DNA from 3 places in the Bradyrhizobium sp. RDI18 genome. Region 3 is predicted to be linked to each of the others. Evidence: riboswitches for the same ligand, from Rfam matches in the RefSeq annotation. Region 3 holds a riboswitch; each other region holds the start of a gene.

Region 1 (9,827 bases), on a different contig from region 3:
CTGCCCTCATCCTGGTCGGCTGTACCTTGGGAACGGAGGAGTTTGGCGAAAGTCGTCTGTACGCCACCGATTATGACCGTCGCTACCGGCCTGTCGGCACGACGCCGCGTTTTCCGGAGGCGTCGTGATGGCGCGGAGCCTCGTCATCTCCGCGCCGGCATCCGGTGTCGGCAAGACGACGCTGACGCTGGCGCTGGCCCGCGCCTATCGCGATCGCGGGCTGAAGGTCCAGTGCTTCAAGAGCGGGCCGGACTACATCGATCCGGCCTTTCATACCGCCGCTACGGGACGCGCCTCCGTCAATATCGACAGCTGGGCCATGCGGCGTGAGGCGATCGAAGTGCTCGCCGCGCGCGGTGCGGATGCGGATCTCGTTCTGGCCGAAGGTTCGATGGGCCTGTTCGATGGCGTTGCCGCGCGGGGCGTCTCGGGCACCGGCGCCACCGCCGATATTGCCGAGATGATGGGCTGGCCGGTCCTGCTTGTGATCGATCCTTCCGGACAGGCGCAAACCGCTGCAGCGGTGGCTGCGGGACTGCGCGATTTCCGCGCGGGCGTGCGTCTTGCCGGCGTCGTTCTCAACCGCGTCGCCAGCACGCGGCACGAGGACCTGGTGCGCCGTGCCATGGCAGGCGCCGGCATTCTGGTGTTCGGGACGTTGCCCCGCCACGCCGCGATCACTTTGCCGAAGCGGCATCTTGGCCTGGTACAGGCTGAGGAGCAGGGCGAGGTCGACGGCCTGATCGCGGAAGCCGCCCGCTTCGTCGCTGAGCATGTCGATCTCGATGCAGTGCTGCAATCGGCGGCATGCGCCTGGACGGCGCCATGCGCCGCGTACGGCCCAAGCGTAAAGCCACCCGGGCAACGCATCGCTCTGGCGCGCGACGGCGCATTCTCGTTCGTCTATCCGCACATGCTGGAGGCCTGGCGTGCCGCCGGAGCCGAGATCACGACCTTCTCGCCGCTCGCCGACGAGGGTCCTGATGACAGTGCCGACGTCTGCTGGCTGCCCGGCGGCTATCCGGAATTGCACGCCGGCCAACTCGCGGCAAATCGCCGATGTCGCCGTGCGCTAAAATCCTTTGCCGAGACACGGCCGGTGCATGGCGAGTGTGGCGGCTACATGCTGCTTGGCACCGCTTTAACTGACGCCCACGGCACACACCATGAGATGACGGGACTGCTCGGCCTGCATACGAGTTTTGCCCAACGTCGCATGCATCTGGGCTATCGGCTTGCGGAACTTGCTCTGCCGATGCCCGGATATCAGGCCGGCGCGCTACTGCGCGGCCATGAATTCCATTACTCCACGATCGTCTCGCAGCCCGATACAGCTTTGGCTATCGTACGCGACGCGACTGGCGCGGTCGTTGCGGAGACGGGCTCGCGGCGCGGCTACGCCACCGGCACGTTCTTCCACCTCATTGCGGAGGACAGGTGAGCGGCTTTGTTTCCTTTGTCTCGGCCGGCCCAGGCGATCCCGAGCTCCTGACGCTCAAGGCGGCAGCGCGTCTGCGCGCCGCTGATGTCGTGCTGTATGACGACTTTGCCTCGGGCGCGATCCTCGATTACGCCCGAGCCGGGGCCAATCTGGTAGCGGTTGGCAAGCGTGTGGGCCGGCCCTCAGCCAAACAGGAGCACGTCAACCGGCTGCTCATCGACTACGCCGCCGCAGGCGCCCGCGTTGTTCGTTTGAAATCGGGAGACGCCGGCATCGTCGGCCGGCTTGAAGAAGAAATTGAGGCGCTGCAAACTGCGGGCATTGACTACGAGATCATTCCAGGCGTCACGTCGGCCTGCGTTGCGGCAGCGCGCGGCATTCCACTCACCCGCCGGCACACCTCGCGCCGCGTCCAGTTCGTGACCGGCCCAGATGTCACCGGGCGGTTGCCCGCGAATCTCAATTGGGCGGCACTGGCCGATCCGGAATCGACGACCGTGGTCTATATGGGCAAGCGCACATTCCCGGCGCTCGCGGCAAAGCTGATCGAGCACGGCATGGCTCCCGACACCCCGGCGCTATTTGCGGAGTCTCTGGGCCGCGCCCAGGAGCGGATTGTCCGCACCACGATTGCAAAGCTTGCAGAGCAGCTCGCGCAAGCCAGCGCCGCAACGGCGGCGGTCATTCTTTTCGGCGCGCTGGCGGGAGAGACTCTATGATGAGGCCGTCGCCCGATCTCGCGAGCCCCTTGACGTCTCCTCGTCGGAAGGAGCACACAGATCAGGCATGGTGCTCGAAGCGGCGCAAAGCGCCGGAGCATAATCGGGAACCGGGCAAGGGCGGACCTGAATGCGGCGCCCAAAGCCCCGGCCGCCCCCCCCCCGCGCCTGTAAGGCGGTGAGGGGCTCCAATCCGCCACTGGGCCGTCAGCTTGGGAATGCCGGGGCCCGTTTTGAACCGCGAGCCAGAAGACCGGCCCTGCAGTTTTTAACACCAGCGCCGTCGTGTGACGGCAGAAGGGACGTAAGTCATGCATATCGAACCAGGTATCGTTACGGGCGCCAAGCTCGTGCTGAGTTACGCGACCGGTGCCGTTGCCGCCGGCTGCGCTCTCAAGCTCACGGTCGAAACCGTGCGCGAGCAGGGTTTGTTTCATTCGCGGTGCGCACCGTCGCAACAACGGTCCTGGTCTTCTCTTTCTTCGAACTGCTGCCGCATTTCCGGATCGGGGTCTCGGAGGTGCATTTCATTCTCGGCTCGACGCTGTTTCTCCTGTTCGGCGCAGCGCCAGCCGCATTCGGGCTGGCGCTTGGTCTTCTGCTGCAGGGGCTGTTCTTCGTACCGACCGACTTGCCGCAATATGGTATCAACGTGACCACGCTGCTGGTGCCTTTGTTTGCGATCCAGGCGCTGGCCGGGTGGATCATTCCTCGCAGCACCGCCTATGTTGACCTGCAGTATCGCCAGGCGCTTGCGCTTTCGACCGCCTATCAATCCGGCATCGTGGCGTGGGTCGCCTTCTGGGCGCTGTATGGTGCGGGCTTTGCGGCCGAGAACCTCGCCTCCATCGCGTCTTTCGCCGCTTCCTACGCGCTCGTCGTAGTATTTGAGCCGCTGGCCGATCTGGCCGTGCTGGCACTGGCGAAATCACTGCGAGATGTGATGGCCGACGGTCTTGTTACCTATCGCCTTCACAACGCCGCCTGAAGATGGCGTAAGGGCGGTCGCAAGTCGCGGCCGCCCCCACTCATAACGTGATGCTGACACTCTCCCTGATAGGCATTGGCTGCGGCGATCCCGAGCAGCTCACGCTTGCTGCGATCCGCGCGATCAATGCGGCTGACCTGGTGCTGATTCCGCGCAAAGGTGCCGCGAAGTCCGATCTCGCCGACCTGCGCCGGCTGATTTGTGCGCAAGCCTTGACGAACAGCCGCACGCGCGTTGCTGAGTTCGACCTGCCCGTTCGCGGCACCGCGCAGGAGCACTACCGCAAGGGAGTGGAGGAATGGCACGACGCCGTCGCCGTGACCTGGTCCCGGGCAATTGCGGCGTATCTCGGTCATGACGGGCGCGTTGCCCTGCTGATCTGGGGCGATCCTTCGCTATACGACTCGAGCCTGCGGATCGCACGAAGGCTTGATCCGTTGCCAATGATCGAGGTCGTGCCAGGCGTCACGTCGATCCAGACGCTTTGCGCCGCGCATGCACTGCCGCTGAACGACATCGGGGAGCTCTTTCTCGTCACCACCGGACGGCGGCTGCGCGAGGTCGGTTGGCCGTCAGGCACCGACACCGTGGTCATCATGCTCGATGGCGTTGCCGCGTTCCAGTCGCTCGACCCGAACGGACTACATATCTGGTGGGGCGCCTATCTCGGGATGCCCGAGCAGATCACCATGTCAGGTGCGCTTGCAGAAGTGGGGCCAGGCATCGTCGCCGCACGACAGGAAGCACGCGCCAGGCACGGCTGGATCATGGATAGCTACATCCTCAAGCGCGTGTCGTAGCACTCGTGCGAAGGCCGCTGGCATCTTGAACCATCACCAAGGGCAGGACCACATGCTACCCGAGTGGGTCTACCAGGAGTGCCCGGGCGTTTCGACCGTCCATCGCGATGCCGCCCTGGCCCGTCAGGCCGAGCTCACCAAGCCGACCGGTGCGCTGGGTCGCCTCGAGCAGCTCGCGATCGAGCTCGCCGGTCTGCAACAAACCGACCGGCCTCGAGCCGAGCGCGTGCCGATCATCGTCTTTGCAGGGGATCACGGCATCGTCGCGCAGGGAGTATCGGCCTATCCTCAGGAAGTTACGAGCGCGATGATGTCGAATTTCGCGTCAGGCGGTGCAGCAATTTCGGTTCTCGCGCGCGAGCTGGGCTCAATTCTGGAGATCGTCGATGCCGGCACGCTCGCCGAACAGCCAATCCCGGGAGTCGCGACAGACAAGCCGCGCCGGGGCAGCCGGGATTTCAGCAAGGAAGCGGCGCTCGAGTTGGGGGAGGTCGCCTTCGCCTTCGACTGCGGCAAGCGCGCCGTCGCGCGGGCGGCCTCAGCAGAGCCAGATCTTCTGATCCTTGGTGACATGGGGATCGGCAACACCACGACTTCTGCGGCAGTCGCCGCCGCCCTGCTTGGCATGGGCGCCGAGCAGGTGGCCGGCAATGGCACCGGGATCGATGCAGACACCCGTGCGCGCAAGGCGCACCTGATTGATGCATCGCTGGCTCGTCATGACCTTACAAGACCAGGAACTTCTGCCGAGCGGATCCTGTGCGCGGTAGGCGGTCTCGAAACTGCTGCGATTACGGGCGCGATCATCGCCGCCACACAGCGTCGCCTCCCTATCATGATCGACGGTTTCATCGTGTCCGTCGCGGCATTGACGGCGGTGCATCTTAATCCGTCGTGTCGACCCTTTCTCTTATCCTCGCATCAATCGGCCGAGCAGGGGCACCGCCTGGTTCTTGAGGCCCTGAATGTGCAGCCGTTGTTCAATCTGGACCTCAGGTTAGGGGAGGGATCGGGCGCCGCGCTTGCATTGCCGATCCTGCGGCTTGCATGCGCTCTGCACAATGGCATGGCGACCTTCGCGCAAGCCAGCGTTCCGAATCGCTCATAACGCGACATTCTGATTGACCGACACAATCCGCCAATTGTTCCGTAGCCGATCAATTCGGGGGATCGACAGCGGATCGATAACAAAGCGCAACGCTGCTTGCGGTGCGATGTCGAGGGCTACGCAGAGCGCGGCGCGAATAGTGCCGGAATGCACGACGAGCGTTGCTGGACCAGCAGCTATTTTACGTAGTCCATCCCGAACCCTCGCAATTTGATCTTCGAAGCTCTCGCCGCCGGGTGGGCTTGAACGAGCGGGATCCTTCCAGAACTCGGCGTACCCTTCTTCTCCGAGAGCGGCGAGATCGTCGTGACGTCGGCCGGTCCAATCCCCGAAGTCCTGCTCCCGAAACTCAGGCACCAGGATTGGATCAAGCTCGAATGCGCGCGCGGTATCGAGAGTTCGTTGAGACGGACTCGCATAGCTTGCGGCGACCCGTGGCAAGCGCCTTCGCACGGCTTCCAAATGCGCCCGATCGCTGAGATCGGCCGGAGCGCCCGAAGGGGAGATCGTTCCTTCGATAGAATCGACGACCGCATGCCGGACCAACCAAAGAAAGGCTTCCCCTTCCATTCCCATATCTCCGAGATGCTTATCAATGCGAGAAACATCTTGAACATTCGCCCGCGGACGGTTTACCGCGACCAAGGACTGATATCACAGCCGGAGCAAAATGCGTATCTCAACACCTCCCGGCGCCGCCGCCGTGCAAGGAAGGCGCGTTGTTGCCTCGCGTCAGGCCGGGTTTTCATGACCGCGCTCGTGCCTTGTTAATGCGACGGCGATGGGCGCTCGCGCTGATTGCCATCGGCCCCTGTTCTGGAATCGACATCGGCCGGCCTGCGGATGCGTCGGGCATCGAGCTAACTGAGCTCCCGAACGTCTCGAACGGTCGCCGGGGGATCTCCTGCGCGTCGTCGCGGGCGGCAAGTTGTCCCGCGCAGAGACATGCTTTGCAAGCTTAACGGCTAAATCGCCGACAACCTATACCACTGGCTGATATGATCAGGCCAACAGCGAGAATAACCATAAGCTGGTGCGATGTGCAGCAGCATCGCTCCCCCTGGCTGACTTCCCGGTCGGCCGCCGAAAGGGGCAACTGAGCTCGTCGAGAGACGACCATCGTCATTCGATGCTCCGTGGTGTCGTGTTCGGCGTGTCCGGTTGAAGACGCATATGTCCGGAAACCGACGCCGAGGCGCAAGTATTCCGTCGCCGCGGCGCGAAGCACATGATTTTCACTCTTCAAGCAAGGCTCGCACAACGTGCTTGGTGGCACGTCGATTGCTTGGACAAGGTAAAGGATCCGCACGACCATGCCGCTCTCCCAGTCGTTGGCGCAGGAGCTAAATGAACTTTACTCGCTTGATCCAAATCAACACCAGAGACGCCGCACTGAGTGCCGTCAGGTTTCGCAACGCACGAAGAATATTCGCGTTGGCCGCGACACCTGCCTGTCCTCGACAATCTCTAGTCATCCCGCGCGTCTCGCTGAGCGCATCGCGACGTGCGATCTGATCGGGGTCCAGTGGGAGGCGAATGCAGGTGGCTGATCGAAATGTGCTGCTTCAGTAACGAGCCAAAGAAGAAACTGATGGGACGCGGCCGCAGCTGCCATCGCGGCTTTCCTGCACACGAAAACTAAAGGAGTTCCAAAGCATGAACGCGCCAAGCTATTCCGAGGCCCTGGAATTCGCGATCGACCGTTCGTACGAGATCAACCTAGACATGTTGAGATCGCGAAACTTGCACCTTGATACGCACAACGATTATCTCGTCGGCACCTATCCGCCTCTCAAGGCAATGGGGGACCTGAATGCCGAAAGGTTGTTGACTCAGGTCGCGTCGTCAATTGATCTCTATTTCCACATCCCCTTCTGTAATCAGTATTGCAGCTTTTGCCACTTCGCCAAGGAAATCAATCCATCTTCCGAGCGAGTGGAACGTTATTTGGTGGCTTTGAATAAGGAGATGAGTTGGTCAGATGCGGCGCTTGCTGGCAGAGATGTTGAGACTGCTTTTTTTGGAGGTGGTACTCCCTCGTTTTTGACCAACCATCAACTCAAAACGCTATTTGATATGACTAATCAGCGCTTTGATTTATCGAGGGCCGAAGTAAGTTTCGAATTGCATCCCTCTCTTGTGAAGCATGCGGACGCTGCGGATCGCATATCCACTCTACTTAGAGGTGGCGTAAACCGCTTCGTACTGGGCGTTCAAAGTCTAGACTGGAATATTTTGCGCATACAGAGCTGGTCCCGGTCGTCTGAACAGAGTTTCCGCGTCGATAGGTGGAGCCTCTGCCGGGGTTAGGCTGCCATGCGGAGTGGCAGCGGGGTGAAGTAGGCGTGATCCGGCGTGCTGCCGTCAAGACTCGAATGGGGACGCCTGCTGTTATAGAAGTCGAGATATCGGCCGATCGAGCTGCGCGCCTCGCTGACGCTGTCATAGGCCCGCAGGTACACCTCCTCGTATTTGATGCTGCGCCAGAGCCGTTCGACAAACACGTTGTCCCGCCATGCGCCCTTGCCGTCCATGCTGATCGCGATGCCGTTGTCGGCGAGCACGCCGGTAAAAGCCTGTCCGGTGAACTGCGAGCCCTGATCGGTGTTGAAGATGTCCGGCTTGCCGTGACGAGCCAAGGCATCCTCCAGCGTCTCGACGCAGAAGGTCGCTTCCATGGTGATCGACAGCCGCCACGACAGAACACGACGTGTTGCCCAGTCCAGCACCACGGCGAGATAGACGAAGCCACTCGCCATCGGGATGTAGGTGATGTCCATCGCCCAGACCTGGTTCGGTCGCGTGATCTCCATGCCGCGCAGCAGGTATGGATGGATCTTGTGGCCGGGCTCGGGTCTGGTGGTGCGCGGACGGCGATAGAGCGCCTCTATCCCCATCCGCCGCATCAGCGTCTTGACATGCCGGCGGCCGATCTTGCACCCCTCGGCAGCCAGCAGGCCTCTCAGCATTCGCGAACCGGCGAAGGGAAACTCCAGATGCAGCCGGTCGAGACGCCGCATGATCGCGAGATCGGCGTCCGGCACCGGCCGCGGCAGGTAATAAACGCTGCCGCGGCTGATCTGCAAAACTTCCGCCTGCCTGGTGATCGACAGATCATGCTCGCGGTCGATCATCGCTTTGCGCTCAGCAATCCCGCCTTGGTGAGCGCTCCTTCTAAAAAATCGTTCTCCAGCGTCAACTCCCCGATCTTGGCATGCAGCGACTTCACATCGATCGCAGGCGTGGCCGGCGCAGCGCTGCCAGATCCAAAAACTCCGGAAGCGCCGCCCTCCAGCTGCGCCTTCCACGCCGTAATCTGATTGGGGTGGACGTCGAACTGCTCGGCAAGCTGAGCTATCGTCCGGTCGCCCTTGACGGCGGCAAGCGCCACCTTCGCCTTGAAGGCCGGTGTGTGGTTCCGGCGTGCTCGTCTGCTCATCGTCACTCCTGATTCGCAGGCACCAGCGTGCCCGCTGTCAGGCAGAAACTCCACTTATCGACCTGTTCAAATTTGCGGAGCCGGCTCTTACTGAACCGCGGGCACGGTGTGGAGGAGGTGATACAAACCGTAAAATTGCTGAATGAAATGGGCGTTGAGAACCTGTCGCTTGACCTCATGTATGGGCTGCCGCAGCAAACGCTCCGAAGCTGGTACGACTCAATTATCGGCCTATTGGACATGGGAATAGAGAAGTTCAATGTATTCCCATTGATGTTTAAATCGACTGACCCCGTAGCCCGCCATTTGGCTAGAGGACGATATCAATTCGCCGGGGCTAAAGAGCGCATCATAATGCACTTTATGGCAGAGCACATCCTCACTAAACTCGGCTATCGCCACGGGCCGATTTTCTATTGGACTAAGAGGTCGCAGCCGCACTCCGTTCAACAGCGCCGTAAGTACGATTCCTGGAACGACAATAATCTTGTCCCGTTTGGGGTTGGCGGATTTGGTTACATGAGCCAGTGCCAGTTCTATAACGAGGCAGACTTAGATCGCTACCTCTCTAGGGTTGAGGCAGGCGAGAAGCCAGTGTGGAGGGGTGTTGTACTGTCGCAAGACGACCTTATGCGCCGAACGTTAATGTTTGCTTTGCGAAGCAGCGGAGTGTTGCTCTCCCGATTCGAGCGGGAGTTTGGAGTATCGGTTGAAGAATACTTTTGCCGCGAGCTTGAAATCTTAAGGGAGGCGGGTCTCGTCTGCATCTCAAACGATGGCGTGCTGTCGTTAACTGCCGCCGGCAATATCAACTCGGGCGCTGTATCGCTGCTATTTTTCTCCGACAATGTGCTTGAGCGGGTCGCGTACAACGATGGCAGGATAACAGACAAGCGAACCGATCTGCTCGAAAAACACGACTACTCGCCGGCCGCAAGATACGGGTCAAGTGCAGAAATGCAAGCTGTCTTTCGATGAAATCGGGGCGCTCGTCTATGATCCATAGTTTATCCCTTTCCACTCCGGAGCCGCCGCCCTATCGGGAGCAGCAGATATTTTCTCATCTTACCGATGGCATTGATCGCGGGCAGCGAAAACGCCCGCTTGGGCTTGTCAGCAATTTTGTCGCCGATCAGCTTCCGCACTGCATTGCCGAGATCAAAGGCAGTAAACGGCCAGATGAAGGGGTCAAGGCTCTTGGACGCAGCGTCAACGCGATGATTGCATCGACTGACTATGTGGTACAGCTGCTGAATCTGCCGCAGCCCGACTTCGCGATCGCTAAGACAGACATCCAGTATCTCGTCAACTGTGCTTATCAGATGTCAGCGT
Region 2 (9,827 bases), 460 kb from region 3:
ACCTGCCACGTGCAGAGCCCGGGCGAGCGTATCCGCGCCGAGGTGCTCGCGCCCGCGCTTGGCATCGTCAACGCAATGCCGATCTACCGCTCGGAATGGAGCGGCATGGGCACCACCAGCCGGCGCTTCACCACCTGCAACAGCCAGATCCGCGCAGTGCCGCTCAGCCCGCAGGACGACGAATATCGCAACGTCGAATATTACCTGTCCTATGTGAGCAACGGACTGCCGATTTCAGGTCCGGGAGCGCGGCCATGAGGAACTTGATGCAGAAATCCGCATTAGTTCTGTCGCTATTTGCCGCGGATGCTGCGCCCGCGCTCGCCGCGGGCTCCGAGGACGAATTCAAGGCAGCCTACGCCGCGGCTGAAGCCGCCAACAAGGAGGCCGGCAAGCTACGCAACCAATGGACCACCACGGCGAACACGCTGGCGGCGGCGAAGAAGGCGGCGGATGCGGGTGATTTCGATAAGGCCACCGCGTCGGCCAGGGAAGCGGAGGCGCTGGCCAAAGCTTCGATCTTCCAGGCCACCAGCGAGAAGACGCGCTGGAAGGATCTGGAAATACGCTGACGCCGTTACGACGCGCGGAGACCCGCATGACCATCCGCCGCCGCGATTTTCTGACGCTAGCGGGCGCTGCCACCCTGTCCGGCAGCCTGCCACGGCTGGCGCGCGGCGCCGATAATGGGGGCGTTTACGATCTCGAGCGTTTCGGCAATGCACGTATCCTGCACATCACGGATACGCACGCGCAGCTTCGGCCGGTGTTCTTCCGCGAGCCGAGCGTCAATCTCGGCGTTGGACCGATGCAGGGCAACCCGCCGCATCTGGTCGGACGCGCGTTTCTCGATCGCTTCGGCATCCGCCCGGACAGTGCCGATGCCTATGCTTTCACCTGCGTCGAGTTCGAGAAGGCCGCCGGCCGGTTCGGCAAGCTCGGCGGCTTCGCGCATCTAAAGACGTTGATTGATCGCATGCGGAGCGAAGCCGGCTCCGGCCGCTCGCTGCTGCTCGACGGCGGCGATCTCTGGCAGGGCACAGGCCTTGCCAACACCATGCGTGGCGTCGACATGGTGGAGGCCGCCAACCTGCTCGGCATCGAGGCGATGACCGGTCATTGGGAATTCACCTATGGCGAGAAGGCGCTGCGCGCCAACCTCGAACGCTTCAAGGGCGAGTTCCTGGCGCAGAACGTCTATCTCACGGAAGAAGCCGCCTTCAACGACGCCAAGGCGTTCGACCCGGCGTCGGGGCGCGTGTTCAAGCCGTCCATCATCAAGGAGATCGGCAGCTATCGCGTTGCCGTGATCGGACAGGCATTCCCCTATGTGCCGATCGCGCATCCGAAGCGCTTCACGCCGGACTGGAAGTTCGGCATCCGCGACGAGGAGCTGCAGAAGCTTGTCGATACGCATCGCAACAACGACAAGGTCGACGCCGTCATTCTGCTCTCGCACAACGGCATGGATGTCGATCTCAAGCTCGCCAGCCGCGTCACCGGCATCGACGTCATTCTCGGTGGTCATACCCATGACGCCGTGCCGCAACCGATTGCCGTCACCAACGCGAGCGGCACCACGCTCGTCACCAATGCCGGCTCGAACGGCAAGTTCCTGGGCGTGCTCGATCTCGAGATCGGCAAGGGCAAGGTAAAGGATGTCCGCTATCGGCTGCTGCCGGTGTTCTCGGAACTGCTAAAGCCCGACCCGGCGATGCAGGCGCTGATCGATGAGATCCGCGAGCCGCAGGCAGTTGCGCTCAGCGAGAAGGTCGGTGTAGCCGACCGTCTGCTCTATCGCCGCGGCAATTTCAGCGGCAGCATGGATCAACTGATCTGCGACGCGCTGCTCGGCGAATTGAACGCGGAGATCGCGCTGTCGCCGGGTTTTCGCTGGGGCACCACCGCGCTGGCCGGCCAGCCGCTAACGATGGAGGACGTGATGGCGCAGACCGCCGTCACCTATCCGGAGACCTATGTCCAGACCATGACCGGCGGGCAGATCAAGGACGTGCTGGAAGACATCTGCGACAACCTCTTCAACACCGATCCATACTACCAGCAGGGCGGTGACATGGTCCGCGTCGGGGGCTCGCCTACACCTGCACGCCGACCGAAACCGTGGGCGCACGGATTTCCGAGCTCAAGCTCGACAACGGCCGCGCGCTGGAAGCCGACAAGCACTACAGAGTGGCGGGCTGGGCTTCCGTCAACGAGCAGACCGGCGCGCCGGTCTGGGATGTGGTCGCCAAACATCTGAGGTCGGGCAAACCGCCCAACCGCTCGCCGCCGGGCGTGACGCTGAAAGGCGTTGAAGGCAATCCGGGCATTGCGGGACAGGCATGACGGGCTTTTCGACCATCCTTCGCGCGATATCAGCGGCGCTTCTGATCGCAACCGCCGCGCCCGAGGCCCGCGCACAGCAGGCACCGCTGCAGGACAAGCCGTTCGCCGAGCACAAAATCGTGCTGCAACTCTCCGACAACGATCCGCGCAAGCAGGGCCTCGTGCTCAGCGTCGCCAGCAACCTGATGAAGCATTACGACCCTGACAAGGTGGCGATCGAGGTCGTCGCGTTCGGCCCCGGCATCGACCTGCTGCGCCCGGAAAACCCCAACCGCAAGATGGTCGAGAGCCTGGTCGCGCAAGGCGCGCGCTTCGACGTCTGTCTCAACACCGTCGATACGCTCGAACGCGAGCACGGCAAACGGCCGGAATTCATCGCCGCGGCCACGCCGGTGCAGGTCGGCGTCGCGCAGATCCTGTTTCTGACGGAGAACGGGTATACGTTAGTGCGGCCGTGAATTCATTGCGAGCGAGCCGTAATTTCATCGCGCCCTCAGGCGTGGTAGAGTTGATGGAACTGCAGGAGCGGGCTGGAGCTACATCCGGCCCTGATCCAACCTGAGTTAACGCGGACGTGTAGCCATGATCTTTCGTCAACTCTTCGACAGCGTGTCCGGCACCTACAGTTATCTGCTGGCGAGCCGCGCCGGCGGCGAGGCGTTGATCCTCGATCCCGTGCTGGAAAAGGCCGATCGCTACTGCCAGCTTCTGCGCGAGCTCGATCTGCGGCTGGTGAAGGCGGTCGACACCCATCTGCACGCCGACCACGTCACCGGCCTCGGCGAATTGCGCGACCGCACCCAGTGCATCACCATCATGGGCGAGCAGAGCAAGGCCGACGTGGTCTCGATGCGGGTGTCCGAAGGCGATAAGGTGACGATCGAGGGGTTGTGCCTGGATGTCATGTACACGCCCGGCCACACCGACGATTCCTATAGCTATTTGATGGGCGACCGCGTCTTCACCGGCGACACGCTGTTGATCCGCGGCACCGGCCGCACCGATTTCCAGAACGGCTCTTCCCGGGCGCAATATGAATCGATCTTCAACCGGCTTCTGAAACTGCCGGACGAGACGCTGGTATTCCCCGCCCATGACTACAAGGGCGACACGGTTTCCACCATCGGCGAGGAGCGCCGCTATAATCCACGGCTGCAGGTACGCAACGTCGACGAATACATTGAGCTGATGGCGAACCTGAAGCTGCCGAACCCCAAGATGATGGACGTCGCGGTGCCCGCCAACATGCATGTCGGCCTGCATCAGGAGGAGCTTGCCAAGCAGGGACTCGCGCTCTGCGCGCGCGACGCGATTGCGAGCCTTGGCCGGCCCGACATCCTGCTGGTGGATTTGCGCGAGACCAGCGAGCGCGCCAAGCATGGCACGATCTCGGGCGCGCTGCATGCGCCCTACCCCGGCATCGCCGAGAGCCTCAAGCCTGGCGGCATGCTGCGCGAAGTCGCCGCCGCCACCGGCCGCCGGGTCGTGTTCTTCTGCGCCTTCGGCGAACGTTCGGCGATGGCGGTGGCCGCGGCCAAGAATGCGGGGCTGGCCAACACCGCCCATATCGAAGGCGGGCTGGACGCGTGGAAGAAGGTAGGTGGGCCGGTGGTTCAGGGATAACCTTTATGCGTGCCGTCGTCCCTGCGAACGCAGGGACCCATACGCCGCGGCGCCAATGATGAAGGCGGCGGCTGACGCCTTGCTTGAATTGCAACGTCCTGTGGTTATGGGTCCCTGCGTTCGTAGGGACGACGCAGTATTTGCGGATTCACTCTCCCACCCGCTTCAACTCCGCCGTCAGCGCATCCAGCGCGTCGGCCAGCATCACGCCGCCGCATTCCGTCAGCCGCTCCGGAATCACGATGCGCCGCTCCGGCGGGTAGAAGCGCTCCAGCGCCGGATGGACCAGAAACGCCTGGCCGTCGTCTCGCGCATAATCGCCGGCTTGCGAAACCACGATGAAGTCGGGCCTCAAGGACACGATCGCCTCCAGCGAGGCGAATCCGCCGAAGCTAAAGCCGAGATCGCCGGCGGCGCTGCGCAGCCCGACTTCGCCCAGCAGCGAACCGAGAAAGCTGTCGCTACCCGCCACCCAGCCGCGCCGCGACAGCGGCAGCACGCGATAATGCCGCTCGGCGGCGGCACGGCGGGCGCGCGCCAGCGCGGCGTCGAGCCGCGCGATTTGGGCGGCCGCGCGATCGGGGTGCCCGGTCATGTCGCCGACCTCGCGGATCTGCGCGCGGGCTTCGTCGAGGTTTCGCGGCACGGCGAGCTCGGCAAGATGAAGACCCTTCGCCTTCAACAGCTCCCGCGTCGAGCGCTTGTCAAACGCGCTGGCCATGACCAGATCCGGCTTGAGCAAGAGCACGTCCTCGGCCGCGCCTGACAATACCGGATAGCGGCTGATGTCGCCCGCCGGTGATTGCCAGCCGTCGCGCGCGAAGCGGCTGAGGCCCAAAATCTGCTCGGGGTCGGCCAACGTCAGCAGCAACTGATCGCTGCAGACATTCATCGACACCATACGCGGTGGGCTGGCCGCGAATACTGCGCCGCCTGACATCGCCAACGCGGCGATCGCGACAAGAAAGCCGGACCGTCGCATCAGATATCCGCCCAGGGCACGATGACCGCCTCGCGCTGATATTCCGCGCGGTAGGCGCTGATCCGAAACACGTCCGCCATCACCCGCTCCGATAGCCCCTCGCTCGGCGTGCCCCACGACACTAGATTGCCTTCCTTCAGCACCAGCACATGGTCGGCAAACCGCGCAGCAAGCCCGAGATCGTGCGTCACCACGATGACCAGCACGCCCTTGTCCGCGGTCGCGCGCAAATTCTTCATGACGTCGATCTGGTGCCGCGGATCGAGCGAGGCGGTCGGCTCGTCGGCCAGAATGATCGGTGCCTCCACCGCCAGCGCGCGCGCCAACGCCACGCGGCTGCGCTCGCCGCCGGACAACTCGGTGACGCGGCGATCGCTGAACTCCATCACGTCGACCGCCTGCATCGCGCGCAGCACGGCCTCGGCGTCCTTCGGCGACAGCCGCGCCGGATCGGTTGCGCCATGCGGGTAGCGGCCGAGCGCCACGATATCGCGCGCCGGCAGCGGCCAATGCACGAGATGCCCCTGCGGCAGATAACCGAAGCGTTTGGCGCGCTCGCGAAGCGGCAGCGAGGCCAGCGCATCGCCGCCGACAGTGATCTCGCCTTCGGAGGGGATTAGCCCGGCCAGCGCTCGCAACAACGTCGTCTTGCCGGCGCCGTTCGGGCCGACCAGCGCCACCAGGTGTCCCGCCGACAGCGCCAGCGAAACGTCCTTCAGCACGACGCGGCCGGCGAGCCGCACGCCTATCCCCCTTGCGGTCAGCAGCGCCGTTTTGCTCATGCGACCCCTCCGCCGAGCGCGCGGCGTTCGCGCATGATGAGATAGAGGAAGAACGGCACGCCGATGATCGAGGTCAGCACACCGACCTTGATGTCCGACGTCGAGGGAATGATGCGCACCGCGATGTCCGCCGCCAGCAGCAGCGCCGAGCCCGCGAGTGCGCTCGGCACCAGCAGCCGCCCGGGGTCGTGGCCGATCAGGGGCCGCATCAGATGCGGCGCGACCAGGCCGATGAAACCGATGGTGCCGGTGACGGCGACCGCGCCGCCGACACCGAGCGCGACGCCTGAAATCACGAACAGCCGCAGGCGGCCCACATCGACGCCAAGGCTCTGCGCGGTTTCCTCGCCCAGGCTCAGCGCGCGAAAGGCATGGCGCTGGCTGAACAGCATGATCGCACCGGCAATGATGAACGGAAACGCCAGCATGACATGCTGAAAGCTGCGGTCCTCCAGCGAGCCGAGCAGCCAGAACGCGATCTCCAGCACCAGGAAGGGATTTCTGGAGAGGTTCATCACCAGCGCGGTGGCGGCGCCTGCAAAGCTCGATATAGCAAGACCGGACAGGATCAGGATCAACAGCCCGGCGTTGCGGCCGGCGATCGCAAGAAGCACGAACACCGAAGCGAACGCCGCGACGATCGCCGCTACCGGGAGCGCATAGGAGCGCACGTCGGCCAGCCCGAGCGCAATCACCAGCACCGCGCCGAACGCGGCCGATTGCGGCGCGCCGAACAGCGAGGGCGAGGCCAGCGGATTGCGGAGCAAACCCTGCAGCGACGCGCCCGATAGCCCGAGAATGGCGCCGATCGCCAGCGCCAGCAGCGTGCGCGGCAGGCGGATTTCCCGCACGATCACCTGCGACACTTCGCTGCCGCCACCGAACAGCGCTTCCGCCACCGCAAGCGGCGACAACCGCACCGGACCGATGCCGAGCGAGATCAGCATCAAGAGCACAACGAGGGCGGCAAGCGCTGCCGTCGCGCCGATCCGCCGGCGCGCGGCTTCCTCGTTGGTCAGGGTTACGGCCTCAACACTCATCGATCGTCCTAAAGCAGGTTTACCCGCCCCGGTACAGGCGGCGGGCAGGCCTGCTCATGCGGCAAAAATAGCGCACTCGTCCAGTGAGGATCGCCGGACGCCCCGGGGCGCATTGACTCGGACTTTGACAAACTTCTACCATAGTTCCCGACGGTTCCCGTTTTGGGGATCAAAAGGGAATGCGGTGCGGGGAAATCCCCAATTCCGCGGCTGCCCCCGCAACTGTAAGCGGCGAATCCTTCGTCATGAGCCACTGGGCATCTCGGTCCTGGGAAGGCGACGATGGGTAGCGACCCGCGAGCCAGGAGACCTGCCGTCAGCCGTGGTCACACGCGAAGATGTCGGTCGGGGAGTACAGACATTAGCTTCACCTGAGCTGCTGAAAGCACATGGTGAGACTTGGTTCGCTGTGACGTGCCACTGACGTCATACCGAGGTCCAAGTCATGTCTTTCACCAACACAGCCACGCGGCGGCGCCGCCTTTGGCTCGCCAGCAGCTTCCTGATACCCATCGCATCGTTCGGTATTTCCGGCGCAGAAGCGCAGCAGGCGCCGTCCGAGCCATTGCCGCCGATTGAGATTACTTCACCCACCGACCCGAACCGGACCCGCGCAAAACCGACCTACGATGAAGGATCGACGTCGCGCCGCGTCGTACCGGCGGCTGCACCGTCGACCGGCAGGCGGCCCGCATCCGGGATAGGCTCGGATGTCTCATCGCAAAGCGCCCCGCAAGGCGCGGGCGCAGGCGGCGGCCGGCAGTTCTCCGGCATCGTCGGCACTGCGTCGACCGTTATTACTGCCGAAGAGATCGCGCATTCGCCGGCGCAAACGCTGCAGGAAATCATCGCGCAAACGCCCGGCGTCCAGCTCACCAGCTTGTTTGGTGGCGTCAACGGCGCCAAGACCTCCGTCGACCTCCGCGGCTTCGGCGCGTTCGCGACTTCAAATACCCTGGTGCTCATCAACGGCCGAAGGCTCAACGACATCGACATGGCCGGCGTCGATTTTTCGACCATCCCGCGCGATTCGATCGAGCGCATTGAAATCACCCGCGGCAATAGCGGCGCGGTACTGTATGGCGACAACGCGGTCGGCGGTGTCATCAACATCGTACTGAAGAACGGCGTCGGCGGCCCACCAGTCGCGATTCGCAGCGAAGCCGGCGTCGGTTCGTTCAATCAACGACTTGCGGATCTCTCGGCCACGACCAATTACGGGCCGTGGTCGACGTCATTCTATGGCAACGCCATCAAGTCCGACGGCTATCGCGAAAACAACGCGCTCGATCAGCGCAACGGGGTCGGCAATCTCAACTACACCACGCCCGACCTCAAGGCGTTCCTGACGGTGACCGGCGACGACCAAAAGCTCGGATTCCCCGGCGGTCGCTTGGTCGATCCCTCGATCGGCGTCAACGAACTGGTCACGAACCGACGGGGCGCCGCTACGCCGTTCGATTACGGCAACCAGCAGGGCGCCAGCGCCACCGCCGGTTTCACCAAAACCCTTTGGAACGGCGCCGAGCTCATCGTCGACGGTGGAGTACGGAAGAAGGATACGCAAAGCGGGTTCTTCGGTGCGGTACCATTTGCGTCGCCATTTCCGAGCTTCTCCTCCACCTACAACGACGCATCGTTGCTGACCTGGTCGATCACGCCGAGATTGAGCGTCAAGAACGCGATCTTCGGGATGCCCTCACAGATCCTTACAGGCATCGACTATTACGATGCGACGTTCAATCAGGAACGCGGGGCGTTCAAAGGCGTTGCACCAATCCACACCTACGATCTGGCGCAGCAGACACTGGCTGGCTATTGGCAGCAAACATTAGGCCTGTTGCCGACGACGGATTTCTCCTATGGCGCCCGCGTGCAGAACACCCGCCTGGGCGCGCGGGACCGCTTCGATGGAACGGCTCCATTTGCGTTCGGTACCGAGGCGCTTCCGCTCGACAGCGACGAGACGCAATACGCCTTGCATGTTGGGCTCGAGCACCGGCTCAACAACACATTCTCGTTGTTTGGCCGTGCTGCGCGCGCGTTCCGTACTCCGACTGTCGATGAACGGGTCTCCAGCGGACCTTTCTTCGTTCCGGGGACCTTTCAGTTGAAAACCCAGACCTCGCACGACATCGAGGGCGGATTCCGCATCAAGTCCGGCGGCTTCCAGATGCAATCGAGCATCTACAACATGGACCTCGAGAACGAGATCCATTTCATCCCGGCGCTGTTCTTCAACGTTAACCTCGATCCGACCCGCCGCTATGGCTCCGAGACCAGCGCTTCGTTGCGCGTCAGCGACACCGTGCTGCTGCGGGGCGGCGTGGCGTACACCCGCGCCGTGTTTCGCGAAGGGCCGTTCGCCGGTAACGACGTCCCGCTGGTGTCACGCTACACCGCGAGCGGCGGCGTGACCTGGAACATCTGGCAGAACTATTTGGTGTTCGACGCCACCGTGCGGGCCTGGAGCGAGCGCTTCATGGACAACGACCAGGCCAACACCCAGCGACGTATTCCGGCGGACGCCACCGTCGATTTGAAGCTAAGCGGCGCCTACGATCGCTTCTTCTGGTCGGTGGGCGTGAACAATCTGTTCAATGCGCTGTACTACGACTACGCGATCGCGAGCTCGTTCACGCCGGGCCGTTTCTCGGCCTATCCGCTGCCCGGCCGCACCTTCATGGTAAAGGCCGGCGCGACGTTCTGACCGATATAGCCGGTTCGGTTTGCTGCCGGACCGGCTCGACCTGCCGAGTTCCCGCAACCTTCATATCAAGGCAGATTCTGTCAGAAACTGCGCCATTTTCGACCGAAAATAACATCCTCTGCGCGCCGATCCGTGGTAAATGGGCCACAGACCGCTCGACGATATCAGTCGTGATGTCAGAGGTATGACATGGATGATGAGCCGAAGAGCGCCGCCGAGCTGAAAGAAATGAGGCTCAACCGCAAGCGCGCCCAGGAAGTCGACGGCATCAAGGCGATGGCCGAGATCGCGGCTGCCGATGTTGCGATCCGCCAGCGAACCGAGAAGCTGCGCGCGCTGCGCCT
Region 3 (9,827 bases):
ACGAGGAACTGCAATACCGCAACCGCCAGCTCGAAGAGCGGCTGCGCCAGCTCGGCGCCGCACCGCCGGCACCGGGCGGCCAGCCTCCGGCGGCGCAGCCCAGCGTGGCTGCCGCACCGCCTCCAATTCAGCCCGGCCCCCGCAGCAACAGGGCTATCCCCAACAAGCCTATCCGCAGCAGGGGGTTCGTCAGCCGCAGGGCTATCCGCAGGCCCAACCAGGCTATGACCGGCAACCGCAGATCGCATCACCGGCGCCGATCGTGCAGGAGCCGGCCCCGGCGGTCGGCGGCCGCCGCCGCGGCGATGCGTTCGACCCCAGCCAGAATCCCAACGCTCCCGGTGCACCGCGTGCACTCGGCGGCGGCCAATTGCCGATCGGAAATGAAGCTACGGTCGGCGCGCCCGGCGGACGCGGACCCGGTGAGCCGCTCAATCTCGGTGGTCCGCGCGATCCCGGTGGCGCCTTGCCGCCGCCCGCTGCAGCCGCACCGCCGCCGCGCGGCCCGGGGCCCGGCGCCAGCGCCGCGCTGACCCCGTTGCCGCCCTCGGCCACGCCGAAGGACGAATTCGATCTCGGCATCGGCTACATGCAGCGCAAGGATTATGCGCTGGCCGAAGAAACCATGAAGAACTTTGCGCAGAAATATCCGAGCGATCCGCTGATTGCGGATGCGCAGTACTGGCTCGGCGAAAGCCATTTTCAGCGCCAGCAATATCGCGACGCCGCCGAAGCCTTCCTCGGCGTAACCACCAAGTTCGACAAGTCAGGCAAGGCGCCAGACGCGCTCTTGCGGCTCGGCCAGTCGCTGGCGGCGCTGAAGGAAAAGGAAGCCGCCTGCGCGGCGCTCGGCGAGGTGACGCGGAAATATCCGCGCGCATCTGCCGGTGTGAAGACTGCCGTTGATCGTGAGCAGAAGCGGGTTAAGTGCTAAAGCGGAAGCCGGTCGAGGCCGCCATCGGCCTCGAATAGACTGGCGATGCCATGGCTGACGAAGACCACGCGCCGATCTCGGTACAGCAAGCGAAAGAGCTGTTCGCGCACTGGAAGGCCGCGCCCGCGCTTGTGCTGGCAGTGTCCGGCGGTCCCGACTCGATTGCACTGATGTGGCTTGCCGCGCGATGGCGACGCTCGCTCACGCGGGGGCCGCGGCTGATCGCCGTTACTGTCGACCACGGCTTGCGGCCGGAGGCCGCGCGCGAGGCGCGCGAGGTCAAGCGCCTCGCCCGCTCGCTCGATCTGCCCCATCGCACGCTGCGCTGGACCGGCGCCAAGCCGAAGACCGGCTTGCCGGCCGCAGCGCGGGAGGCGCGCTATCGCCTGCTGGCGAAAGCTGCGCGGGCGAGCGGCGCGACGCACATCCTGACCGCGCATACCCGCGACGATCAGGCCGAGACACTGCTGATGCGGATGCTGCGCGGCAGCGGTATCGCCGGTCTCGCGGCGATGGCGCGCGAGAGCGAGCGCGAGGGCGTGTGGCTGGCGCGGCCATTGCTGGACATTCCGAAGTCCCGGCTCGTCGCGACGCTGGACAAGGCAAAGATCGCCTTTGCCGACGATCCCACCAATCGCGACGTGAGCTTCACGCGGCCGCGGCTGCGTGCATTGATGCCGGCTTTGGCAGAGGAGGGCGGTGACAGCCGAAATCTGGCGCGGCTGGCATCAAGGCTGGCGCGGGCGAATGCCGCGATTGAAGTGCTGGCCGACGGCGCCGAGCGCTATCTCGCCGTGAGAGATCGTGATGACGCCACGCGCTTCGGGTTCGATGCCCAGGCGTTTGCCGGTCTGCCCGAGGAAATCCGGCTTCGGCTGCTCAAGCGCGCGATTGATCGGACCGGTCACGAAGGACCCGCGGAACTCGGCAAGGTCGAGGCGCTGCTGGCAGTGCTGGACAACGCCATTGCGAACGGCCAAAAGCAATCAAGACTGAAACAGACGCTTGCCGGGGCCGCGATCAGCCTTACCGGAGGCAGAATTTATGTCGATGCAGCGCCGCCGCGGGGTAGCCGGGCGGAGAAGCGTTCCTATCTCCCAATATCTGCAATGTCGGGACGGAGAGCCTTAACCACCCCGGAGAAACACTGGCCTTTTGCGTCATTTTTTGACCGGGAATCGCGTTAAGATGCGTTAAATAGTCCCGTGTGGTTCCCTTGGCATTGACCCGGGCGCCACCTAGATTGGGTGCAGTGGACCGGGGATTCTCGCCTCACTACCCAAGGAATATTCTAGGGTTACTACCAAGGACATAGGGCCGCGATCCGCGCGACCACGAAGGAAGATCAATGAACGCCAATCTGCGCAACTTCGCCCTCTGGGTCATCATTGTCTTGCTGCTGTTGGCATTGTTCACGCTTTTCCAGAATCCGGGTCAGCGCGCGTCTTCGCAGGACATCACGTTTTCGCAGTTGTTGAGCGAGGTCGATCAGAACCGCGTGCGCGACGTCGTGATCCAGGGGCCGGAAATCCACGGCACCTTTACCAACGGCTCCTCGTTCCAGACCTATGCGCCGAATGATCCGACGCTGGTGAAGCGTCTCTATGACGGCAAGGTCTCGATCACCGCCAAGCCGCCCGGCGACAACGTGCCGTGGTTCGTGTCGCTGCTCGTTTCCTGGCTGCCCTTCATCGCGCTGATCGGCGTCTGGATCTTCCTGTCCCGCCAGATGCAGGGCGGCGCCGGCAAGGCGATGGGCTTTGGCAAGTCGCGCGCCAAGATGCTGACGGAGGCCCATGGCCGCGTCACTTTCGAAGATGTCGCCGGTGTCGACGAAGCCAAGCAGGATCTGCAGGAGATCGTCGAATTCCTGCGCGACCCCGGCAAGTTTCAGCGCCTCGGCGGACGCATTCCGCGCGGCGTGCTGCTGGTCGGCCCTCCCGGAACTGGTAAGACCCTGATCGCGCGTGCGGTCGCGGGCGAAGCCAACGTGCCGTTCTTCACCATCTCGGGTTCGGACTTCGTCGAAATGTTCGTCGGCGTCGGCGCAAGCCGCGTCCGCGACATGTTCGAGCAGGCCAAGAAGAACGCGCCCTGCATCATCTTCATCGACGAAATCGATGCGGTCGGCCGTCATCGCGGCGCCGGTCTCGGCGGCGGCAATGACGAACGCGAACAGACGCTCAACCAGTTGCTGGTCGAGATGGACGGTTTTGAAGCCAATGAAGGCGTGATCCTGATCGCCGCGACCAACCGGCCCGACGTGCTGGATCCCGCGCTGCTGCGTCCGGGCCGTTTCGACCGCCAGGTGGTGGTGCCGAACCCGGACGTCGTCGGCCGCGAGCAGATCCTGAAAGTTCACGTCCGCAAGGTGCCGCTGGCGCCCGATATCAACCTCAAGACCATCGCACGCGGCACCCCGGGCTTCTCCGGCGCCGACCTGATGAACCTCGTCAACGAGGCGGCGCTGACGGCTGCCCGCCGCAACAAGCGGATGGTGACGCAGGCCGAGTTCGAAGAGGCCAAGGACAAGGTGATGATGGGTGCCGAGCGCAAGTCGCTCGTCATGACCGAGGAAGAGAAGCTCTTGACGGCCTATCACGAGGGCGGCCACGCCATCGTCGGCCTGAACGTCGTCGCGACCGATCCGATCCACAAGGCGACGATCATCCCGCGCGGCCGCGCGCTGGGCATGGTGATGCAGCTTCCCGAGCGCGACAAGTTGTCGATGTCGCTCGAGCAGATGACCTCGCGCCTCGCTATCATGATGGGCGGCCGCGTCGCGGAAGAACTGATCTTCGGCCGTGAGAAGGTCACCTCGGGCGCGGCCTCCGACATCGAGCAGGCGACACGACTGGCGCGCATGATGGTGACGCGCTGGGGCCTGTCGGAAGAGCTCGGCACCGTGTCCTACGGCGAAAACCAGGACGAGGTGTTTTTGGGCATGTCGGTGTCGCGCACGCAAAATGCCTCGGAAGCGACCGTCCAGAAGATCGACAAGGAGATCAAGCGGCTGGTTGAGGAAGGCTACAACGAGGCCACCCGAATCCTCACCGAGAAGCGCGACGATCTCGAGATGCTGGCCAAGGGCCTGCTCGAGTTCGAAACGCTCACGGGCGACGAGATCATCGATTTGTTGAAGGGCAAGAAGCCCAACCGCGAGTCGGTGCTCGAGCCGAGCACGCCGCGCACTTCCGCCGTGCCGCCCGCCGGCAAGCCGCGCCCGCGTCCCGATCCGGACCCGGGTCTGGAGCCGCAGCCCCAGGCGTAAGCGGCGCTTAATTCTGAACGACGAAAACGCGGCGGTGACGCCGCGTTTTTTTTGTGCTTGTTTCGAACCTTCATGGCGCCGCGGCCGGCGCCCCGAGGTGTACGGCCAGAATGTGTTCCGGCGTCTCGACCACTTCGACCTTTTGCCCATCGCCGCCGACAAAGGCGAGCACCGTGCGCTCGCCGTCGCGCCACATGCTGCCGACGAGGGCAATGTTGATGTGGGTAGATTGCCCCGTCTCAAATCGCGTGCATTCGATCCAGAAGCGCATGACGTCCTCCTTGAGTTGCCTTGATGAGAGACGGGGCGGGCAGGTTACGCCAGCGCCCGCAATTCGCGGGCCGCGGCCACCATGTTGGCGAGCGCGGGTCGGACCTCCTCCCATTTGCGGGTCTTCAGTCCGCAATCCGGGTTGATCCAGATCTGCGTGTCGGAGAGCCGCTGTCGCGCCAGCTTGAGCAGGCCGGTCATCTCGCCGATCTCGGGAACGCGCGGCGAATGGATGTCGTAGACGCCGGGGCCGATTTCGTTCGGATAGCGGTAATCCCTGAACGCATCGAGCAGCTCCATCTTCGAGCGCGAGGTCTCGATCGAGATCACGTCGGCGTCCATCGCGCCGATCGCGCCGATAATGTCGTTGAACTCCGAGTAGCACATGTGGGTGTGGATCTGCGTCTCGTCGCGCACGCCGGACGAACAGAGGCGGAAGGCGTCGACGGCCCAGTCGAGATAAACCTTCCATTCGGATTTGCGCAGCGGCAAGCCCTCCCGCAGCGCGGCCTCGTCGATCTGGATCATGCCGGCGCCGGCCGCTTCGAGATCGGTAACCTCGTCGCGGATCGCGAGCGCGATCTGCCGGCAGGCTTCGCTGCGCGCAATGTCGTCGCGGACGAACGACCAATTCAGAATGGTGACAGGGCCGGTGAGCATCGCCTTCATCGGCTTTTTCGTCAGCGACTGGGCATATTGCCACCACTCGACCGTCATCGGCTTTGGGCGCGAGACGTCGCCGAACAGCACAGGCGGGCGAACGTAGCGCGATCCATAGGATTGCACCCAGCCGTGCGCGGTGAAAGCGAAGCCTGCGAGCTGTTCGCCGAAATACTGCACCATGTCGTTGCGCTCGAACTCGCCATGCACGAGCACGTCGAGCCCGATATTTTCCTGCCAGCGCACGGTGCGGGCGGTCTGGTTCTGCAGATAGAGCTTATAGGCTTCGTCCGTCAGGGCGCCCCTGGCGTGCGCGGAGCGGGCGTTCCTGACGTCGGCGGTTTGCGGGAACGAGCCGATGGTGGTGGTCGGGAACGCCGGCAGGTTGAAGCGCTCGCGCTGAACGGTGGCGCGTTCAGCGAAGATGCTGGAGCGGAAGCGCATCGGTTCATTGATGCCGGCAACGCGTGCCGCTACCTTCGCGTCGTGAATGCGCGGCGAGGTCTTGCGGGAGGTCGCCGCCTGGTTCGAGGCTTTCAGCGTGGCTTCGACTGCTCTGCGGCCATCGGCGAGTGCCGTTCCGAGCGTGGCCAGTTCCTCGAGCTTCTGCACCGAAAACGCGAGCCAGCCCTTGATTTCGGGATCGAGCCCGGTCTCCAGCGCCAGATCGATCGGGACGTGCAGTAGCGAGCAGGAGGGGGCGATCTGCACACGGTGCTTGCCGAGTTTGGCGATTGCGGGCTCGAGCTGGTCGAGAAGCCGGCTCAAATCCGCGCGCCAGATGTTACGGCCATCGATGATTCCGAGCGATAGCACGAGGTCATCAGGAAATCCGGCGAGGTCGTCGATCTGCTCCGGCGCGCGCACGAGGTCGAGATGCAGGCCGGCGACGGGCAGGGATAGCGCGGTGTCGCGGTTGGCGCCGAGACCGCCGAAATAGGTCGTCAGCATGATCTTGAGCTGCGGCACTGCGCTCGCGATCTCCGCATAGGCATAATGCAACGCCTGCTGGGCGACAATATCAAGATCGAGCACGAGACACGGCTCGTCGATCTGTACCCATTCCGCGCCCCGGTAGGCAAGTTCGCGCAGCACCTCGATGTAAACCGGCAGCAAGCGATCAAGCAGGGACAGCGGATTGAAGCCGGCATCCTTGCTCTTGGCGAGTTTGAGAAACGTGACCGGGCCGACCAGCACGGGGCGGGTTTGATAGCCCAGCGCCTTGGCTTCCTCGTATTCCTCGATCGGCTTGCGCGAGGCGAGGATGAATTTCTGATCCTTCGTCAGTTCGGGCACCATGTAGTGGTAGTTGGTGTCGAACCATTTTGTCATTTCCAGCGCCGGCACGCCGTGCGCATCGTCATGCCCGTGACTGGCATGGCCGCAATTCGCCTCATGCGGCTTGCCTTGCGTGCCGCGGGCCATCGCGAAGTAAGTCGCAAGCGAGACCGGCCCGCCGCTCCAGCGATAGATTTCCGGGATCGCGCCGACCATCACTGATGTGTCGAGAACCTGGTCGTAGAACGAGAAATCGTTCGACGGAATCACCGTGACGCCGAGCTTTTTCTGGCGCGCCCAGTTTGCGGCGCGAAGCCCGATGCCGGTTTCGATCAGCGCCTTCTCGTCGGTTGCGCCCGACCAGAAACTCTCCAGCGCGAATTTCAACTCACGGCGCGGACCGATGCGCGGCGTGCCGAGGGAGGCAACGCGAAGTGAAGAAGTGGAGATGGTGGAAGTAGACGTAGCTTTGGAAGAAGACATTGGCTTAACCCCAAAAGTTGGGGGCAAAGGCCGAAGTGACACGTCTGGATTTTCGCGAACGGCAGAGCGCGCGCGGAAAATCGCAACCGCACCACCGGGACACCCCGCCCGAGGACGTGTATGTTGTCGAGGCAGGTCTCCTGGCTCGCGGGTCAATGCTGCTGTCCGGCCTTCCCGAAACCTTGCGAGGTCTCAGTGACTTTGTTGGACAGCGGCTCGCCGCTTACAGTTGCGGGGGCAGCTCCGGCTTTGGCTTTTCGGCCGCACCGGCTTCCCTCTTAGCTTCGGAAGAACGTCTCCCGAAGAACCACGACTGGTCCACTTATCGGCAACGCGGCAGGCGCGTCAACTCGGCGACATTCACCGGCGCCTTGTCATTGTTGTTCACAGCCGCGGGGTTCCGTCGCCGAAATTCTTGCACATCGCCCGCGCGCCCCATTGACAGCCGCATCCGAATAACACCAGATATAGCCGTCACGGTCCGCCATGGCCCAACACATGGTGGCTAAGAGGGAAGCCGGTGTATCGCGCGAAAGCCGCGAAAATCCGGCGCTGCCCCCGCAACTGTAAGCAGTGAGTTGTTTCCGAATCTGACGTCACTGATGCGGCATCGCATCGGGAAGACACGGGGACAACAGCGACCTGCGAGCCAGGAGACCTGCCGCGACGCCGAAAAAACGTCCACGGGCGGGGTGTCCCGGCGGCGCTTGCAGATTCATGCCCGCGTTTTCGCGTGGGCTAAAGCTGTAGCGTCCTCTGACATCCGGCCCCAACACAACTACGGGGTCTCTTGATGTCACTCTCTCTCGATCGCGAAGCCAACGCCGCTCCATTCATTCGTCTGCGCCCCGAATCGCTTGTCGCCTCGGAAGCGCAGCCGCCGATGCAGGTGATTCGCCGCAACGGCACGGTTTCGAAATTCGACGCGAGCAAGATTTCGGTCGCGATGACCAAGGCGTTTCTCGCGGTCGAGGGGCATGGCGCGGCGGCCTCCCGCCGGGTGCATGAAATCGTCGAGCAACTGACCGCCGAAGTCGTCGGCGCGCTGTCGCGCCGGATGAGCGAGGGCCGCACCTTTCATATCGAGGACGTGCAGGACCAGGTTGAACTTGCCTTGATGCGCAGCGAGCACCACAAGGTCGCGCGCGCTTATGTGCTCTATCGCGAGGAACGCACGCGCCAGCGTGCCGGACAGGACGTGAAGGCCACCCGGCCATCGGGGAAGCCCTCGTTACGCGTCACGCTGGCCAGTGGCGCGCAGGTCCCGCTCGATATCGCGCGGCTGACGCTGATCATCGAAGAAGCCTGCGCCGGTCTCGAGGGCGTCGGCGCCACGGCGGTGCTCGCGGAGACGCAGCGCAATCTCTATGACGGCATCAGCGAGGACGAACTGGCGCTGGCGTCGGTGATGGCCGCGCGCACGCTGGTGGAGCAGGAGCCGAACTACGCCTATGTCAGCGCGCGGCTCTTGCTCGACAAGCTGCGCACCGAAGTGCTGTCGTTCGTGCATGATACGCCGACCAGCGCGTCGCAGGCCGAGATGGCCGAGCGCTACGGCGAGTGCTTTCCAGCCTACATCAAGGCCGGCATCAAGGCCGAGCTGCTCGATCCCGATCTGGCGCGCTTCGATCTAAAAAAGCTTGCCGCGGCGCTGAAGCCGGAGCGCGACCTGGCATTCCAGTTTCTGGGTCTGCAGACGCTGTACGACCGCTATTTCCTGCATGTGCGCGGCAACCGTATCGAGCTGCCGCAGGCGTTCTTCATGCGCGTCGCGATGGGGCTGGCGATCCGCGAGATCGACCGCGAGGCGCGCGCGATCGAGTTCTACGATCTCCTATCGTCGTTCGACTTCATGGCCTCGACCCCGACGCTGTTCAATTCCGGCACGCTGCGGCCGCAATTGTCGTCCTGCTTCCTCACCACCATCGCGGACGATCTCGACGGCATCTTCAAGTCGGTCAAGGACAATGCACTGCTCGCAAAATACTCCGGCGGGCTCGGCAACGACTGGACCCGCGTGCGTGGGCTCGGCGCGCACATCAAGGGCACCAATGGTGAAAGCCAGGGCGTGGTGCCGTTTCTAAAGGTGGCCAATGACACCGCGATCGCCGTCAACCAGGGCGGCAAGCGGAAAGGCGCGGTCTGCGCCTATCTCGAAACCTGGCACATCGACATCGAGGAATTTCTGGACCTGCGCAAGAACACCGGCGACGATCGCCGCCGCACCCATGACATGAACACCGCGAACTGGGTGCCCGACCTCTTCATGCAGCGCGTCGAGGCCGACGGCGAATGGACTCTGTTCTCGCCGGACGAGACGCCGGACCTGCATGACCTCTACGGCAACGCATTCGCCGAACGTTACGCAGCTTACGAAGCAAAGGCGGCGCGGGGCGAGATCCGCGTGTTCAAGCAGATCCGCGCCACGGATCTCTGGCGCAGGATGCTGACCATGCTGTTCGAGACCGGACATCCCTGGATCACGTTCAAGGATCCCTGCAATCTGCGCTCGCCGCAGCGCCATGCCGGCGTGATTCATTCCTCGAACCTCTGCACCGAGATCACGCTTAACACCTCCGACGACGAGACCGCCGTCTGCAATCTCGGCTCGATCAATCTGCTCAATCACGTGCGGGAAGGCCGGCTGGACGAGGCGCGGCTGCAACGCAGTGTGACGACGGCAATGCGGATGCTCGACAACGTCATCGACATCAATTTCTACACCATCCCCGAAGCGCGCCGTTCGAACCTGCGGCACCGCCCGGTCGGTCTCGGGCTGATGGGATTCCAGGACGCGCTGCAGGCGATGCGGATCGCGATGGCTTCCGATGCGGCGGTGACGTTCGCCGATACCAGCATGGAGATGATTTCCTATTACGCTATTTCGGCCTCCGTCGATCTGGCGGCCGAGCGCGGGCGATACCCATCGTT

What was found. Region 3 has a riboswitch for cobalamin ahead of metE (5-methyltetrahydropteroyltriglutamate--homocysteine S-methyltransferase). Riboswitches for the same ligand answer to the same signal wherever they lie in the genome.
Region 1: another riboswitch for cobalamin. It lies ahead of ACFXS9_RS04170 (energy-coupling factor ABC transporter permease); the one in region 3 lies ahead of metE (5-methyltetrahydropteroyltriglutamate--homocysteine S-methyltransferase).
Region 2: another riboswitch for cobalamin. It lies ahead of ACFXS9_RS36215 (TonB-dependent receptor); the one in region 3 lies ahead of metE (5-methyltetrahydropteroyltriglutamate--homocysteine S-methyltransferase).

The regions. Positions count from the first base shown of each region.
Region 1 is NZ_JBICRN010000006.1:664,144-673,970, reverse strand. It holds gene cobM (precorrin-4 C(11)-methyltransferase) at 1-128, shown strand, start outside; gene ACFXS9_RS04180 (cobyrinate a,c-diamide synthase) at 128-1,441, shown strand; gene cobA (uroporphyrinogen-III C-methyltransferase) at 1,438-2,160, shown strand; cobalamin riboswitch at 2,212-2,437, shown strand; partial or broken gene ACFXS9_RS04170 (energy-coupling factor ABC transporter permease) at 2,472-3,148, shown strand; gene cobF (precorrin-6A synthase (deacetylating)) at 3,199-3,948, shown strand; gene cobT (nicotinate-nucleotide--dimethylbenzimidazole phosphoribosyltransferase) at 4,001-5,056, shown strand; gene ACFXS9_RS04155 (histidine phosphatase family protein) at 5,051-5,626, opposite strand; gene ACFXS9_RS04150 (radical SAM protein) at 6,713-7,366, shown strand; one part of gene ACFXS9_RS04145 (IS3 family transposase) at 7,363-8,240, opposite strand; one part of gene ACFXS9_RS04145 (IS3 family transposase) at 8,240-8,495, opposite strand; gene ACFXS9_RS04140 (hypothetical protein) at 8,604-9,473, shown strand; gene ACFXS9_RS04135 (hypothetical protein) at 9,491-9,827, shown strand, end outside.
Region 2 is NZ_JBICRN010000008.1:5,624,563-5,634,389, reverse strand. It holds gene soxA (sulfur oxidation c-type cytochrome SoxA) at 1-258, shown strand, start outside; gene ACFXS9_RS36250 (hypothetical protein) at 267-572, shown strand; partial or broken gene soxB (thiosulfohydrolase SoxB) at 599-2,346, shown strand; gene ACFXS9_RS36240 (hypothetical protein) at 2,343-2,804, shown strand; gene ACFXS9_RS36235 (MBL fold metallo-hydrolase) at 2,929-3,969, shown strand; gene ACFXS9_RS36230 (ABC transporter substrate-binding protein) at 4,118-4,951, opposite strand; gene ACFXS9_RS36225 (ABC transporter ATP-binding protein) at 4,951-5,733, opposite strand; gene ACFXS9_RS36220 (FecCD family ABC transporter permease) at 5,730-6,773, opposite strand; cobalamin riboswitch at 6,908-7,106, shown strand; gene ACFXS9_RS36215 (TonB-dependent receptor) at 7,219-9,483, shown strand; gene ACFXS9_RS36210 (transcriptional regulator) at 9,673-9,827, shown strand, end outside.
Region 3 is NZ_JBICRN010000008.1:6,085,005-6,094,831, forward strand. It holds partial or broken gene ybgF (tol-pal system protein YbgF) at 1-934, shown strand, start outside; gene tilS (tRNA lysidine(34) synthetase TilS) at 985-2,121, shown strand; gene ftsH (ATP-dependent zinc metalloprotease FtsH) at 2,283-4,205, shown strand; gene ACFXS9_RS38420 (hypothetical protein) at 4,276-4,476, opposite strand; gene metE (5-methyltetrahydropteroyltriglutamate--homocysteine S-methyltransferase) at 4,521-6,896, opposite strand; cobalamin riboswitch at 7,009-7,223, opposite strand; cobalamin riboswitch at 7,357-7,577, shown strand; partial or broken gene ACFXS9_RS38430 (ribonucleoside-diphosphate reductase subunit alpha) at 7,690-9,827, shown strand, end outside.